Regions from separate parts of the Devosia sp. FJ2-5-3 genome, predicted to be linked through region 2. Evidence: riboswitches for the same ligand, from Rfam matches in the RefSeq annotation. Region 2 holds a riboswitch; each other region holds the start of a gene.
The links. A riboswitch is a leader RNA that binds a small molecule or an ion and turns the genes downstream of it on or off. The one in region 2 is predicted to bind cobalamin.
Positions count from the first base shown of each region.

Region 1: another riboswitch for cobalamin. It lies ahead of N0P34_RS11970 ((2Fe-2S) ferredoxin domain-containing protein); the one in region 2 lies ahead of N0P34_RS14980 (ABC transporter ATP-binding protein).
Region 3: another riboswitch for cobalamin. It lies ahead of N0P34_RS16525 (CbtB-domain containing protein); the one in region 2 lies ahead of N0P34_RS14980 (ABC transporter ATP-binding protein).
Region 4: another riboswitch for cobalamin. It lies ahead of nrdH (glutaredoxin-like protein NrdH); the one in region 2 lies ahead of N0P34_RS14980 (ABC transporter ATP-binding protein).

Region 1 is NZ_CP104007.1:2,472,786-2,476,537, forward strand. It holds gene N0P34_RS11965 (PASTA domain-containing protein) at 1-1,224, shown strand, start outside; gene N0P34_RS11970 ((2Fe-2S) ferredoxin domain-containing protein) at 1,388-2,143, opposite strand; cobalamin riboswitch at 2,242-2,446, opposite strand; gene nrdF (class 1b ribonucleoside-diphosphate reductase subunit beta) at 2,502-3,476, opposite strand; gene nrdE (class 1b ribonucleoside-diphosphate reductase subunit alpha) at 3,491-3,752, opposite strand, start outside.
Region 2 is NZ_CP104007.1:3,107,115-3,110,866, forward strand. It holds gene N0P34_RS14970 (iron ABC transporter permease) at 1-81, opposite strand, end outside; gene N0P34_RS14975 (ABC transporter substrate-binding protein) at 119-1,063, opposite strand; gene N0P34_RS14980 (ABC transporter ATP-binding protein) at 1,063-1,905, opposite strand; cobalamin riboswitch at 2,011-2,225, opposite strand; gene N0P34_RS14985 (polysaccharide biosynthesis tyrosine autokinase) at 2,305-3,752, opposite strand, start outside.
Region 3 is NZ_CP104007.1:3,430,593-3,434,344, forward strand. It holds gene cobW (cobalamin biosynthesis protein CobW) at 1-882, opposite strand, end outside; gene N0P34_RS16520 (CbtA family protein) at 879-1,613, opposite strand; gene N0P34_RS16525 (CbtB-domain containing protein) at 1,645-1,827, opposite strand; cobalamin riboswitch at 1,849-2,066, opposite strand; gene N0P34_RS16530 (hypothetical protein) at 2,087-2,737, opposite strand; gene N0P34_RS16535 (DUF2164 domain-containing protein) at 2,842-3,093, shown strand; gene N0P34_RS16540 (DMT family protein) at 3,165-3,521, shown strand; gene N0P34_RS16545 (zinc ABC transporter substrate-binding protein) at 3,543-3,752, opposite strand, start outside.
Region 4 is NZ_CP104007.1:2,477,286-2,481,037, forward strand. It holds gene nrdE (class 1b ribonucleoside-diphosphate reductase subunit alpha) at 1-1,150, opposite strand, end outside; gene nrdI (class Ib ribonucleoside-diphosphate reductase assembly flavoprotein NrdI) at 1,147-1,545, opposite strand; gene nrdH (glutaredoxin-like protein NrdH) at 1,558-1,779, opposite strand; cobalamin riboswitch at 1,877-2,095, opposite strand; gene N0P34_RS11995 (VOC family protein) at 2,177-2,554, opposite strand; gene N0P34_RS12000 (MarR family transcriptional regulator) at 2,615-3,064, shown strand; gene N0P34_RS12005 (EVE domain-containing protein) at 3,061-3,504, shown strand; gene N0P34_RS12010 (response regulator) at 3,593-3,752, opposite strand, start outside.

The DNA of each region.
Region 1 (3,752 bases), 630 kb from region 2:
AACCTGTCCGGACCGGATATTGCCCAGCCCCTGACCGAGCGTTTGCGCCTGTTGCGCGGCCGGGAGATCCAGAACCATCGGACCAGCTTCCGGCGCATTACGACCACGCCGCTGGCCGAGCCGCGCATGACCGTTCACCTGCCGCGGGGGTCGAGGGTCATGCACTTTTTCGCTATCACCGCGGAAACTGAAAATCATATGGCGTCGCACTGGCCGGCACAGAGCGATCAATTCGCCGCCGTCGCGGTGCCGCGTCTGGATATTCCTGAGCCGCCGTCCCTGTCGGTGTCGCTGATGGAAGGGGCCGTGCAACAGGCCAGGATTAGGGTTGAGTTGGCCACGGGTGGCGCCGGGCGCGTCGAGCTCTTTCGCGTCCGCAGTGTTTCGGCGGCAGCCGATATCGACAGCATGGGTCCAGTTCTGCAGGCGACGAATGCGGTGGATGGGATAGCCGAGTTCGTTGACGGCGCGATCGCGCCCGACTGGAGCCCCTATTACTACCGGGCGCAGGTCTGGTCTCAGCGGGATGACCAGCGTGGCATTGTGGAGGCTCGCTCGTCCTCCTCGCCCATGGTGTCTGTGCTGGTGCCCCCGCCGCCGCTGGCCGCACCAAGCGATCTTGTCGGCAACCAGGCGTTTTCGGTGGCCACTGCGTCACTTGTCAGTTGGCGGACGGAGGCGCCCAGGCGGAACACGCCGCTGGGACCCTTCAAGACGGTGCTCGAGATACGCGATAGTGACGCGACCGTGAGACGCTTGCGACTGGTTCAGGGCTTGCCCGACATCCCCGTATTGGACACTGCCGCGCTGCCGGAACCGGGGCTAGCGGGAGCGCCAACGATCTTCCAGCTCTCCTGGGGCGGCTCCAATCAGTATTTCGCCTGGGTCGAGCGCGATGCCGGTGCATCCTTCCACATGACGGCCAGAACTATCGATCCAAGGGGGATGATCGCCAGCGCAACGCTCGAGGTGCCGCCGCTTGCGCCAGATGCGGAATTCGTGACCGTGCCGGCCTGGAGCACCAAGGAAGAGGTCGAACAGGGCGACGATATGGGTGCCGTCATCTTCAGTGCCGAGAGCCTGGGATTGCGGGTAACGATGATATTCGACCAGGAACGGCCGGGATTTTTCAACGAGCAGGTGATTTCCATTTCCCCACCTCCCGGCAGCGTCGTGACGGCGGGGAGCCAGGTTACAGTAGTGATTAACCTGTCCCAACGCTGAAGCACGGCCCGCCACCGCAACGCGTTCCCGCGCGGCTTCCCCTCTTTAAGCCGTTGGCGGCATGAACCAGATACCGTCATATCCCAGTCGATCCATCCGCGATCAGAGATCGAGCCCGTGCCGGCGGTCGAGTTGCTTTGACCCTCTTGTTAAGCCCGCAATGTCAATTCTCGTCAGAGAGCTCCTGCGTCTCGCGGACCGAGTTGGCAGTATGGATCAGCAGGTCGGGGACGGTTTCCCCGTCCACCAGCACATCGCCGACAAAACGCGCGACACTCTCGGCATCATGGAGGCGGTACCACTCTCCGCGGGGATAGACGGCGACCATCGGGCCCTGATTACACGGATAGAGACAGCCCGTGCGAGCAGTGAGGCATCTGTCAGAGATGCCCTGCCGCGCGATTTCGCCTTTCAACTGCAAGAGCAGCGAAGCGGCGTCGCGGAAATGACATCGAGCCCCCGTGCACACCAGCAAGTGATGTGTGAAATCGGGAGGATTTTGCCAGCCAGGCTTACCCAATGCCGGCTTGGCCTGTGACGCCGGTCGAGCATTTTTGGCACTCGCTTCGACGATGCCGACCAGAGCGCTCACGCCAGCTGCAGATGCAGCGACGTCGTCTCCGATCGACACGGTCGCCCCTTCGGGAGCGTCATGCTTTTGCCAATGCGACAGTGCGCCGGAGAGCCAGACCGAAAGCGCCTCGGACCATGGCAAGCCAAGCGGTTGCACGAGGATCTTGAGGTGTCCGGCCTCACAAAGCTCCAGCATGGCCTCTGGCAGGCTCTGACCTTCGCCGTCGATACGGATGAGTGCCGACGCGCAGGTCGTTGCTGATGCGGTATCGGCACGAAGTTGAGCGAGTTTTCGTTTGCTCAGGCTCTGAGCGGAAATGACGTATAGAATGGCATCAGGTGACACGAAGCTGGCATTCCCCAAGTGGGGACGCAAAGACATATCGATGTCTGCGAAACGTTCGCATGGTCATGTCTGGCCCCTACCGGAACACCTCGTCCGACTTCATGGTATCTCGCTTTGGCAGGTCTCCTGGCTGACGGCTCAAACGCGATAGCAGCCTTCCCACCCTGAGGCAGTGGCATGTGCGATCGCTCGCCGCTTACAGTTGCGAGGGCAGCCACGGGATCGGCCCCTGATGGGTAATCCTCACCGTGTTCCCTTTTAATCCGCGCTCAATCTGGCGGAACCGAAGCATGAGTTAGATGGCATGTTGAGCATGATGGCGCAAGCAGCGAGAGCAGCGCCATCATGCGGAGCGGCATCAGAAATCCCAGTCTTCATCCTCGGTGGCGATCGCCTTGCCGATGACATAGCTGGAACCAGAGCCGGAGAAGAAGTCGTGGTTTTCGTCGGCATTGGGCGACAGCGCCGAGAGAATGGCCGCGTTCACCTTGCAGGCTTCCGGCGGGAACAGGGCTTCGTAGCCGAGATTCATCAGCGCCTTGTTGGCGTTGTAATGAAGGAACTGCTTCACGTCCTCGGAGAGCCCGACGCCATCATAGAGGTCCTCGGTATAGCGGGCCTCGTTGTCGTAGAGTTCGAGCAGGAAATCGAAAGCAAAATCCTTGATCTCCTGGCGACGCTCTTCCGAGACAAGCTCCAGCTGACGCTGGAATTTGTAGCCGATATAATAGCCATGCACGGCCTCGTCCTTGATGATGAGGCGAATGAGGTCGGCAGTGTTGGTCAGCTTGGCGCGGCTCGACCAGTACATCGGCAGGTAGAAGCCGGAATAGAACAGGAAGCTCTCGAGAAACACCGAGGCCACCTTCTTCTTCAGCGGATCGGCGCCGTCATACTGCTCCATAATCAGCTGCGCTTTGCGCTGCAGGAACTCATTTTCCTCCGACCAGCGATAGGCATCGTCGACATCGGGCGTCAGGCACAGCGTCGAGAAGATCGACGAGTAGGAGCGTGCGTGGACAGCTTCCATAAAGGAGATGTTAGACAGCACCGCTTCTTCATGCGGCGTCTGGACGTCGGCCATCAGTCGGATCGCGCCTACCCCATTCTGGATGGTGTCGAGCAAAGTGAGGCCGGTGAAGACGCGGATCGTCAGCTTCTGTTCTTCAGGTGTGAGCGTTCCCCAACTTGGAATGTCGTTGGAGAGAGGCACTTTCTCGGGCAACCAGAAATTGCTGGTCAGCCGGTTCCAGACCTCAAGGTCCTTGTCGTCCTGCACGCGGTTCCAGTTGATGGCGCGAACGCGGCTGAGAGGCTTTACGTGGATATTCATTGCGAAACCTCTGTTCAGAGCGCGCAGGAAACACAGCCCTGCACTTCAGTGCCCTCAAGGGCGAGCTGGCGCAGGCGGATGTAATAAATGGTCTTGATGCCCTTCTTCCAGGCGTAGATCTGCGCCTTGTTGATATCGCGGGTCGTCGCGGTATCGCGGAAGAAGAGGGTCAGCGACAGTCCCTGATCGACATGCTGGGTGGCCGCCGCATAGGTGTCGATGATCTTTTCCGGGCCGATCTCATAGGCGTCCTGGTAGTATTCCAGATTGTCATTG
Region 2 (3,752 bases):
GAAAGCCAGCGCCGCCAGGATGAGCGGAAGCTGGTGCAATATGGCATGCCGGGGGCCGGCGACGAGATGGTGATGGGACATGACGAAGCGGGCCGGCCGCCTGGGACCGGCCCTTCTCTCAGTTGGCGTTGAATTCGGCGGCAAGCCGCTTTATGGCCGCGATATTGCGCGGTCCCGGCGTGGCCTCGACATATTCAAGGACAACGAAACGATCGTTGCGGACGGCCGGAATATCCTTGAAGGCGGGATTGTCCTTCATGAAGGCGATCTTCTGATCCGCTGACACTTCGCCATAATTGACGATGACCACGATCTCCGGATTGCGCTCAATGACGGCTTCCCAGCCGATTTCGACCCAGCTCGATTCCACGTCGTCCATGATGTTGACGCCCCCGGCTGCCTCGACCAGGGCGGTGGGCATGGCGTAGCGGCCAGCCGTAAAGGGCTTGTTCTCGCCGGAGTCGTAGATAAAGACGCCAGGCGCCTCGCCATGGGACAGATTGGCGCTGAAATCGGCCAATTCCTGGCGATAGCCCTCGACCAAAGCTTCGGCCTTGTCCTCGACGCCAAAGATCAGGCCGAGATTGAGCAGATCGGCATACATGTCCTCGATAGAGGATTTGGGCCGCTTCATGACGTGGATGCAGCTCTCGGTAAGCTCGTAGACGGCGATGCCGAACGAGGCGAGCGATTGGGGCGTGACTTCGCCGCCAACGCGCATCCCGTAATTCCAGCCGGCGAAGTAGAAGTCGGCGTCGGCGCCGAGCAGCACTTCACGCGTCGGATAGTCGGGGGAGAGTTCCGGCAATTGATCGACATTGGCACGCAGGGTCTCGTCCAGCGTCTTCCATTCGGACACGCCGGTATAGCCGACCATGCGATCGGACAGCCCCAGGGCCAGCATCATCTCGGTGAGATTGACGTCGTTGGAAATGGCCCGCGATGGCGGGGCATCGAAGGTGACCTCGCGATCGCAGCTGGTCACGGTGACGGGATGGGCCGCGACCGATGCCGCAGTGGCGGCGAGCAGAAGCGGTGCAATGAGGGTGGAGGCGCGTTTCATCATGTGTTCTCGTTGTCATCGTCGAGGTGGAAGGAAAATCGGGGGCGGCCGGTCACCGGATGGGTGTCGATAGCCACACCCACCGCGAAGGTCTGGTTGACCGATTGAGGGGTCAGCGCCTCGGTCGGCGCGCCCAATTGCACCTGGCGACCGTGATCGAGCACCAGAACGGTGTCGGCATGGGACGAGGCCAGTGCGAGATCGTGGAGGGAGACGACGACGGTGATACCAAGCCGCGACAAGAGCTCGAGCACTTCGAGCTGATGGCGGATGTCGAGGTGATTGGTCGGTTCGTCGAGGATGAGCAGATCCGGGTCCTGCAACAGGGCGCGGGCAATCATCACCCGCTGTTTTTCGCCGCCCGAAAGCGTCGCGAAATCGCGGGAGGCAAAATCGGAGAGGCCCATCAGCGCCAGCGCGTCGACAACCCGACTGAAATCGGGCCTGGCAAAGCGCCCGAGATGAGGGGTGAGACCGAGTTCGACGATCTCGGCGACGGAGAGACCGAAATCGACCGCCGGCTCCTGCAGCACGGTTGCTATGCGCCGTGCATAATCGCGGGGCGGAATGGACCAGATATCCTCACCATCGAGCCGCACCAAACCGGAGGTGGGGCGGTGATAGCGGTAGAGGCAGCGCAGGAGCGAGGATTTTCCGGCCCCATTGGGCCCGACAATCGCCAGCATCCGTCCGGGGGCGAGCTCGAAAGAGATGTCGGTGACAAGACCGCCATGCCCCTTGGGGCCCCAGCAGAGGCCTTCGACGTGCAAGGCTGCCGGGCGGACAGGCCGGCGAAACTGGCCAAATTGCTCCAGTCGCGCGTTAAAGGCGGCGTGGCTCATCGTCTTGCTCCGCATATGCGGGACGCAATGCGGGCAGAATCAGGTCGAGCTTTTTCAAATAGACTTCAAGCGCCATCATCATTCCCCGCGGCACACCCCGGCCGGGTTGAAAGGAGCGTCGATGGCAGGTCTCCTGGCTCACGGGTCAACGCGCTTCCGACCTTCCCGACCCAAGGGTCAGTGGCTTATTCGGAAGAACTCGCCGTCTACAGTTGCGGGGGCAGCCACGGTATTGCGTCCTGATGGATACGTCGCACCGTGTTCCCTTTTAATCCCCGTTGGCTATTCACCGCGGGGGAACCTACGACAGTTGAGGAACTATTGATCAGCGTGCACTCCGTCAAGCACAAAGGCACGCCGCTGACCGATCAATGGCGTAGCGCAAAGCTCGCCGTCGGATCATTGCACAATGACGTAATGTGAAACGTAGCGATCGTTGATGACGACCGATCTTTCGGGATGCTGCGTCATGGCGAGAAGAACGGGCGGCATGTCTGGCCGGGCATTTTCAAGCACGCTGAGTGCGCGCAGCACGTCGCGCTGGCGCGTCGAGGCATAGCGCGTGAGCAGGATGGCCGCGTCTGCGCACTGCATCAAATAGGCCCCGTCCACCACCTCGGTCAGTGGCGGTGTGTCGATGATGATGACATCGAATGTGTCCCGCGCCGCCGAGACCAAGCTGCGGAAACCCTCAGCAACGATAAGATGTTCGGTCGGCCCCGAACTGGGTTGGGTATTGACGACCGCCGACACGGAGCTGAGCGGATCGGTCTTGATTGCCGATGGAAAACGTTCGGGCGCCAGCTTGCCTGTCAGATAATCGACGAGCCCGGCCACAGGGGCAGCATTCAAATGGATGAACAGGGATGGGCGGCGCAGATCGCCATCGATCAGCAACACTCGCTGGCCGGACAGGCCATAGGTGCGCGCGAGACCGAGGGCGGTGGTTGTCTTGCCCTCCCCGGCCACGGCAGAGCTGACGAGGATGACCCTTCCCCTGCCCCCACCGCGCCCAGGATTTCGGGCCGGAAGACGCAAATCGACACCCAGCCTGAGCCGCCGCATGCTTTCGGCAAAGCTGGAAAGAGGCGTGTTGATGACCGCATCGGCCAAGCTCGATGTGGCCAGCTCGTTGCGGGAACGGGATCGACTTATCGCCGGAATGGACGTTTCCACCTCTTTCCCAGTCAAAAACGCCAACTGCTCCTGGGATACGACGCCGCCAACATAGTTTTCACGGAACATCGCCGCGCCCACGCCGAGGCCGGTACCGAGAAGGGCGGCAAGGGACATAATGAACGGGAGGCCACGTGAGGACGAATGGAGCGGCAGGGTTGCCGCCGCGACGACACGGCTATCGGCCTGCTGAAGGTCGACCTGGAGACGCAATTCCTCGAGGCGGGCGAGCAATTGATCATATTGCCGATGCGACAGATCGCTATAGCGCTGCATTTGCTGGAGGCGCGTCTGGACGTCCTGTGGGAGCGCCTCTTCGTCCAGATTTTTCAACATCTGATCGCGCAATGCCGCAATTTGCGCCTCGAGCGCCAGGAGCTGGACCCGCAACAGCGAAATCTCGTAGCGTACGGCATCCTCACTATGGCTCTTGAGATTGCTCAACTCCTGCTCCAGCGCGAAAGACTGCGCGCCGGCCAACGGGACCAGCGCGGCGCGGGACAGCAATTCATTGCGCTCTCGAACCAGGGCATCGGTGACTTCAGAGCCAAGGGTTTGGGCCAGCCCCGCCAGATCCCACTGCTCGAGTTCCAGCGACGCCCGTGTAATCCTGGCGCGCAGATCGCGGGCGGCATTCACTGATTGCCCATGCACGCTGACCTGATCGGACA
Region 3 (3,752 bases), 320 kb from region 2:
GGGAACAGCGGCAAAGCCTTTGAGGCGCAGCACATCGTGGGCCTTGATCGTGTCGGCGATGATGGCGAGCAGCTGGTCCTTGCCCTCGATGGCGGGCAGGTGGATCGAGAAGCTGTCGAAATCGTCGTGCTCGTGGGTCTCCCCGCCGTGCTCAAGCTCGTGATGGCTGGGGCGGTTGGCGATGTCGTCTTCCGAGCCCATGCCCATGCCGAGCAGCGCGGTGATGTCGACATGGCCATTGGCGGCGCGGACGATACCGACGCCGGGGCGCAGCTCGGCGCGGATATTGGCTTCCACCTTTTCGAGCATTGCGGGATCAACAAGATCAGTCTTGTTGATGATGATCATGTCGGCGGCCGAGAGCTGATCTTCGAAGAGTTCGCCCAGCGGGGTTTCGTGATCGAGCATTTCGTCCTGGCGGCGCTGGGCATCGACGGCGGCTTCGTCGGAGGCGAAACGGCCCTCGGCAAGCGCGGCCGCGTCGGCGACGGTGACGACGCCATCAATGGTGACCTGGGCCTTGATCTCGGGCCAGTTGAAGGCGCGGATCAGCGGCTGCGGCAGAGCGAGGCCCGAGGTTTCGATGATGATGTGATCGAACTTGTCGGGGCGGGCCAGGAGGGCCTGCATGGTGGGAATGAACTCATCGGCCACGGTGCAGCAGATGCAGCCGTTGGAAAGCTCGACCATATCCTCTTCGCGGCAGGTCTCGTCGCCGCAACCGGCGAGGATATCCTTGTCGACACCGAGATCGCCGAACTCATTGATGATCAGCGCGATGCGCTTGCCCTTGGGGGCATGGGCCAGCATGTGGCGCACAAGCGTGGTCTTGCCGGCACCGAGAAAGCCGGTAATGACAGTGGTGGGGATCTTGGTGGTCATGCGAGGGCTCCAGTGCGAACGCCGACGCGAGCGGCGAGATAATCATTGATGCGGCCGAAGGCGAGGCCGAGGGCCACCCAGAACAGGGCGCCGTTGAAGATGACGGCGGAGACGAATTCGGCCGTCATGCGCGGGGGAACGCTCGTGGGCTCATCGGGCGCGACCGGCGCCTGAATGAGATGGGGCAGGATGATCAGCGCGACTGCGACGGCCAGCGCCCAGGGCGCGCGGATTTTTGCCGCAAGCACCAGCGCCGCGCCGGTCGAGATGGCCGCGCCGGCCCACCAGAGCTGACGGGCAAGCGTGTCGGCAACGGGCATGCCCGGCATGCCGGGCGGCAGGCCGAGAGCGGGCGCGAGGGTAAAGGCGGCAAAGCCACCCAGCCCCCAGAGGACGCCATTGGCGAATGTGATGGGCAGGTTGAAGACGACCGAAACCGCGCCGATGATCAGCGCATAGCCGGCGGCCATGAGGAAATTGGCGAGGACAGTATAGGCGGTGCGCTCGAAGCCGTCCTGGGGCATCCACTCATCTTCGTCGTGTGAATGGGCCGGAACAGCTGCTGCGGTCGCGTCGCCGGCCTCTTCCTCGTGATGATGATCTACTTCGCCGCCCTCGAACGCCTCGGCGGCAAAGATCAGCGGGGTGACGCGCCAGGCCTGGAATGCGGACGTGACGAGGCCAGCACAAAGCGCTGCGACAAGCGCAGCGAAAAACAGATTGCGGAACATTTTTTCTCTCTGAAGCTTGGTAGCGCCCGCCTTAGTGGCAGGGGAAGCCCATGGCGTGACGCGTGTCGTGAGCACCATTGTGCAGGCGATAATCGCCGGCAAAGCCGGTGCCAACCAGGAGCGTCATACCCAGGAACAGGGCGAGAAGCCCGGCCATGAGGCGCTGGGACAGCGAGAGAGAAGACGGGGAAGAGGAAACAGTGGTCGTGGTCATGCAGGCACCCTCCGTGCGCAGGATTGATCGGCGTGTGTCGGCAGGTCTCCTGGCTGGCGGTGGATAAAGCCCCCTCGCCTTCCCGGTGCCCGCGGGCACCAGTGGCGAAATGAGGGGGCGCACCGCTTACAGTTGCGGGGGCAGCCACGGAATTGGTCCCTTATGGGTACGCCGCACCGTGTTCCCTTTTGATCCCCTTGTGCCCTTGCACGCGGGGAACCGTCACGGGATCACCTGTACGCCCTTGGAGGGCGCGGGGTCAATATTCAGGCAGGGCTATGTGATCGGGCCAGGGATAACCGACGCTGACATTGGTGACGCGCGTGCCGATCTCGTCGAGCAGCGGCAGGTCGGAATCAAGGGTGGTGTCACCTGCAACCGAAGTGGTGTCGATGGTTTCGGGATAGTCATCGGCGGGCGAGAAGCGATAGCTGACATGGCAAAGGGGATCCCGCTCAAGGAGATTGCCGGCTTCGATCCAGGCATAGCCGCCATAATCCCACCAGAAGCCGCCCAGCTTGAACGACTGGCCATTGAGAGCTTCCACGTCGTCTATGCTCATGCCCACCTGAACCCCGCCCGGAGCGATGTGGCTGGGCGAAAGGTCGATGTTGTTGGGAAAAGCGAGGTTTTCCTCATCGGCCCATAGGATTTCCATCTTGCGCGCGGGGTCGTCGGGATAAATGGTCGTGCCGAGCATCTCAATGCCTTCCGGGCCATAGATGGTGCCGGTGACCACATTGTCGGCGCCAAAATGCGCGCGGAGACGCGCCTCGGTGGTGTCGGCACCAAAAAGGCCTTCGCAGAGGAATTGCTCGGCCGGAGCGGATTCTACCTTGTCCTTGGCGGCAGAGGGCAGGACGGCAATGAGAACGGCGCTCAGCGCCAAAAGTCCGATGCGGACAGGCATAATGATCAATCTCCCCCTGGATGCGGCCATTGTGTCGCAAGCAAAGACGGCCCGCAATCTCCGACTCAGCGTATGAAAGGCTGGCTGAAAAGAAGGATTTTGCGATGAAGCCGATCAAATTCGACCGCGACGAAACCAAGGCCATCGTCGCCGAAATCCAGGACTATTTTCGTGTCGAGCTCGACCAGTCGATCGGCGCCATTCCCGCCGAGATGCTGATGCAGTTCTTCGCCGACAAGATGGGCGCTTATTACTACAATCGCGGCCTGCACGACGCGCAGGCACTGGTGCGCAAGAAGATCGACGACGTCAGCGACGATATCTTTTCGCTCGAGCAGCCAACCAAGGCGCGCTGAGCAGAAAGCACCCACTTCCGCCGATTGAACTTCGCAGCTAAAGCAGGCTGTCTCGTCTTGAGGAGGAAGCCTTGGGCTTCAATATTGCCACGCTGGCCCCGATCGGGCTGCTGATTGCGTCCAATCTGTTCATGACCTTTGCCTGGTATGGGCACCTCAAATTCCCCGGCGCGACGCTGTGGGTGGTGGTGCTGATCAGCTGGGGCATTGCGTTTTTCGAATATTGGCTGGCGGTGCCGGCCAACCGGATCGGCTATGGCGTCTATTCGGGGGCAGAGCTCAAGACCATCCAGGAGGTGATTTCCCTCTCGGTCTTCGTGCTCTTTGCGGTGTTCTATCTCGGCGAAAAACTGACGTGGAACCACGGGATCGGGTTCGGGCTGATCGCGCTTGGCGCCTTCTTCATTTTCAAGGGGCCGCTGAAGTAGCGACCCCGTTCCCCGGCCTGATTAGTTGAGGCACTCGGCTATGCTGGTGGCGAGGCCGCGGAGGAGCTCGGCGTAGAGGCCGGGACCTTCGCTGAGGGCGCTCGCCTCGGGGTCGAGCGTGCCGACCCGTGCGTCAGTCCCCTCGACGATGGTGTTGACGATGGCCGGCTGGAAATTTGGCTCGGCAAAGACGCAGGTGGCGCCGAGTTCGGAAACCTTGGCGCGCAATTC
Region 4 (3,752 bases), 630 kb from region 2:
CGATCGGGTTCGCCTTGTTCACACTGTCCTCGAACATGATGTAGGGATAGCCGCTCTCGAACTGGATCTCGGCGAGGATCTGGAAGAACTCGCGCGCCTTGATCTTCTTCTTCCTGATCCGGCCGTCCTCGACCATTTCCCGGTATTTTTCCGTCACCGAAATCTCGGTCATGGGTACGCCATAGACCTTCTCGATGTCATAGGGCGAGAACAGGTACATATCCTCGTTGTCCCTGGCCAATTCGAAGGTGATGTCGGGGATGACGACGCCCAGAGACAGCGTCTTGATGCGGATCTTCTCGTCGGCGTTTTCGCGCTTGGTGTCGAGGAAGCGAAGGATATCGGGGTGATGGGCGTGGAGGTACACCGCGCCGGCCCCCTGACGCGCGCCAAGCTGATTGGCATAGGAGAAGCTGTCTTCGAGCAGCTTCATGACCGGCAGCACGCCTGACGACTGGTTTTCGATCTGCTTGATGGGGGCGCCCATCTCGCGGATGTTGGTGAGGCTCAGCGCCACCCCGCCGCCCCGCTTGGACAATTGCAGCGCCGAATTGATCGAGCGGCCGATCGACTCCATATTGTCTTCGACGCGCAACAGGAAGCACGACACCAGCTCGCCGCGCTGCTGCTTGCCGGCATTGAGAAAGGTCGGTGTCGCCGGCTGGAAACGGCCGGCCATGATTTCGTCCACGAGATCGCGGGCGAGTTTTTCCTCGCCGCGGGCCAGCGCCATCGCCACCATGCAGACGCGGTCCTCATAACGCTCGAGATAGCGCTTCCCGTCGAAGGTCTTGAGCGTATAGCTGGTGTAGTATTTGAACGCGCCGAGGAATGTCGGGAAGCGGAACTTCTTGTCATAGGCGTGGTCGAACAGGTCGCGCTTGAAGTTGAAGCTGTACTGATCGAGCACGGACTGCTCGTAATAGCCCTCGGCGACGAGATATTCGAGCTTCTCTCGCAAATTGTGGAAGAACACGGTGTTCTGGTTCACATGCTGCAGGAAATACTGGTGCGCCGCCTGCTTGTCCTTGTCGAACTGGATGTGCCCCTCATCGTCATAGAGGTTGAGCATGGCATTGAGCGCATGGAAATCCAGCGTCTGGTCGTGCCCTTTGGTGGCGGGGCGTTCTTCGGTGCGGTCTAGTGTCAGGGCGTCCAAAACCGTTCGAGTCCTTCTTTGACAGTGGCGACATCCTCATCGGTTCCGAGCAGTTCGAAACGATAGAGGAGAGGCACGGAGCATTTCTGCGCGACGACAGTGCCGGCCCGGCAGAAATCTGCGCCGAAATTGGTATTGCCCGCCGCGATGACGCCGCGGATCAGGCTGCGATTGGCTTCCACATTGAGGAAGCGGATGACCGGCTTGGGCACGGCTCCCTTGCCGCCATTGCCGCCATAGCTTGGCAACAGCAACACGAAGGGTTCGCTCACCAGAGGCGGCTCACTTGCCGCATCCACCGGCAGGCGCAGGCCGGCAAGGCCCAGCTTTTGAAAGAAGCGATGGGTAGTGCCGGATGTGCTTGAATAGTAGACGAGGATGCCCACCGGCCGCCTCGATCAGCTCAAGGCGCCGATCATGTCAGGGCGAAATCCGGCCCAGTGCCGCTCACCGGCGACAACGACCGGCACCTGGCGATAACCCAGGCCTTCGACCAGGGCATAGGCGTCGGCATCCTGGGAAATGTCCACAAGCGTGTAAGCGATCCCCTTACGGTCGAGAGCGCGGGTCGTGGCAGTGCACTGGACACAGGCGGGCTTGCTGTAAACGGTAATGGGCATCGAATTTTCCTCGGCAAACAAATCTGATGGCGAGGCAAAGCAGGAAAAACGCGCAGCAAAACGCAGCTGCTCGTTCGCCTGACCGGGCACCCCGCCGGTGGACGTATCTGTTCGAGGCAGGTCTCCTGGCTTGCGGGTCGCGATTCTATCCCGGCCTTCCCAGGTCGCGGACCCAGTGGCACAAAAAAGGAGAAGAACTCACCGCTTACAGTTGCGGGGGCAGCTTCGGCATTGTTGAGACACAGGGCCTCAACGCACCGAATTCCCATCTTAGCCTCCGAGCAGCCTCGGAGGAACCTTGAACACTACATATAGTAGAGGATGCCACCTTCGTGTCAATATGAAGGTCTGATCGCAGTGCGGATTTGGTTCTTGCGAAATTCGAGTGCCCGGAAAATCAGGCGATTCGAGCCGAGGCAGTGTGGAAGGTGAGCGCGTAGCCATCGGGATCGTTGGCCACAAAAAACCGGCCGAACGGGCCGTCATTGACCGGGCTCAAGATCGTGCCGCCGCGCTCGACGACTTGGTCGTGAAAGGCGTCGGCATCCTCGCAGGCGATCCACAGTACCATACCTGTTCCGAGCGGACCGCTTTCGGCCAGGGGCCGCAGCGGTTCGCGCAGCGCCAGCGCGATCGGCTTGGTCGTGAAGACGACCGCGCCGGGCGGATTTCGCTCCTGTGCCGAAAAACCGAAAACGTTCTTGTAGAACGCGGCGGATGCCGCGAGATCGCGCACCTGCAAGGCAATGAAGGAAGGTCCGATCGGCATTGTCATATTCTGTTCTCCGGCCTATTATCAGGTTCCTTACATCTATATCAGGCACCTGATATGTCAATGCGCAAGATGACCCCATCGAGTGGGGAGGCCTGGATCGGCTACAGTTTGAAAATCACCCAGCATCGACTGCGCCAGCGCCTCGAAGCCCAGCTGGCTGGCACAGGCGTGACGGCGGCGCAAAATGCAGTTCTGCTGGCCATAGGCCACAATCCGCAGATATCGAATGCCTCGCTGGCGCGCGCGGCCTTCGTGACACCCCAATCCATGCTGGGCATGCTCGTTACCCTTGAGCGGGATGGTTTCATCCTGCGCACTCCCCATCCCGAGCATGGCCGGATCATCATGTCGGAGCTGACGGAAAAGGGGAAAGCCGCCGCTGAGGCCGGCGCGGTGGCGTCTGAGACGGTGGAGCGGCAGATGCTGGCCGGGCTGACGAAAGACGAGGCAAAACTGCTGGGTGAACTTCTTCACCGCTGCGCCGAGGCGCTTGAGGGGAAAGAAAAATGACCTTCTGGCTGGGCGTTGCATCGGCCGAACATGCCCGCGCCGGGCGCGATGGCGGCTTTGCCCAACTCGGTCATGGCAAGCACATTGCTGTAAAATCGCTCAAAAAGGGCGACTGGATCGTCTATTACTGCCCCCGCGAGGGCATAAGCGATGGTGCCGTGGTTCAGGCGTTTCTCACCATCGGCCAGGTTACGTCGGATGCGCCCTATCGCGCCGCGCAGGCCATGGATTTCAATCCGTTTCGCGTCGATGTCGATTATCTTGAAGCCGCCAAACCCGCTCCGATCAGGCCGCTTCTGGACCAACTCCGTCTGACCCGCGACCACATCCCCAATTGGGGTATCGCGATGCGCGGCACAAAACGCCAACTTGCGGAAGACGACATGCGGCTGATCGCTGAGGCGATGGGTGTTCGCATGGCCTTCGAGGACCGCCTGTAACGACTTTCCGTCTAACGCTCCAGGGTGCGCCGTCTGGCGTGTCGGCGTTCGGCATATTGGCAGTAAAAGCGGACATCGCGCCTGTGTTCTAGCGCTTGAGCCGATAACCGATGCCGGGTTCCGTGACGATGTGAATCGGCGCGCTGGGATTATGCTCCAGCTTCTGGCGCAATTGGCCGATGGCCACGCGAAGATATTGGGTGTCTTCGGCGTGCGCGATGCCCCATATCGCGACCAGCAATTCCTTG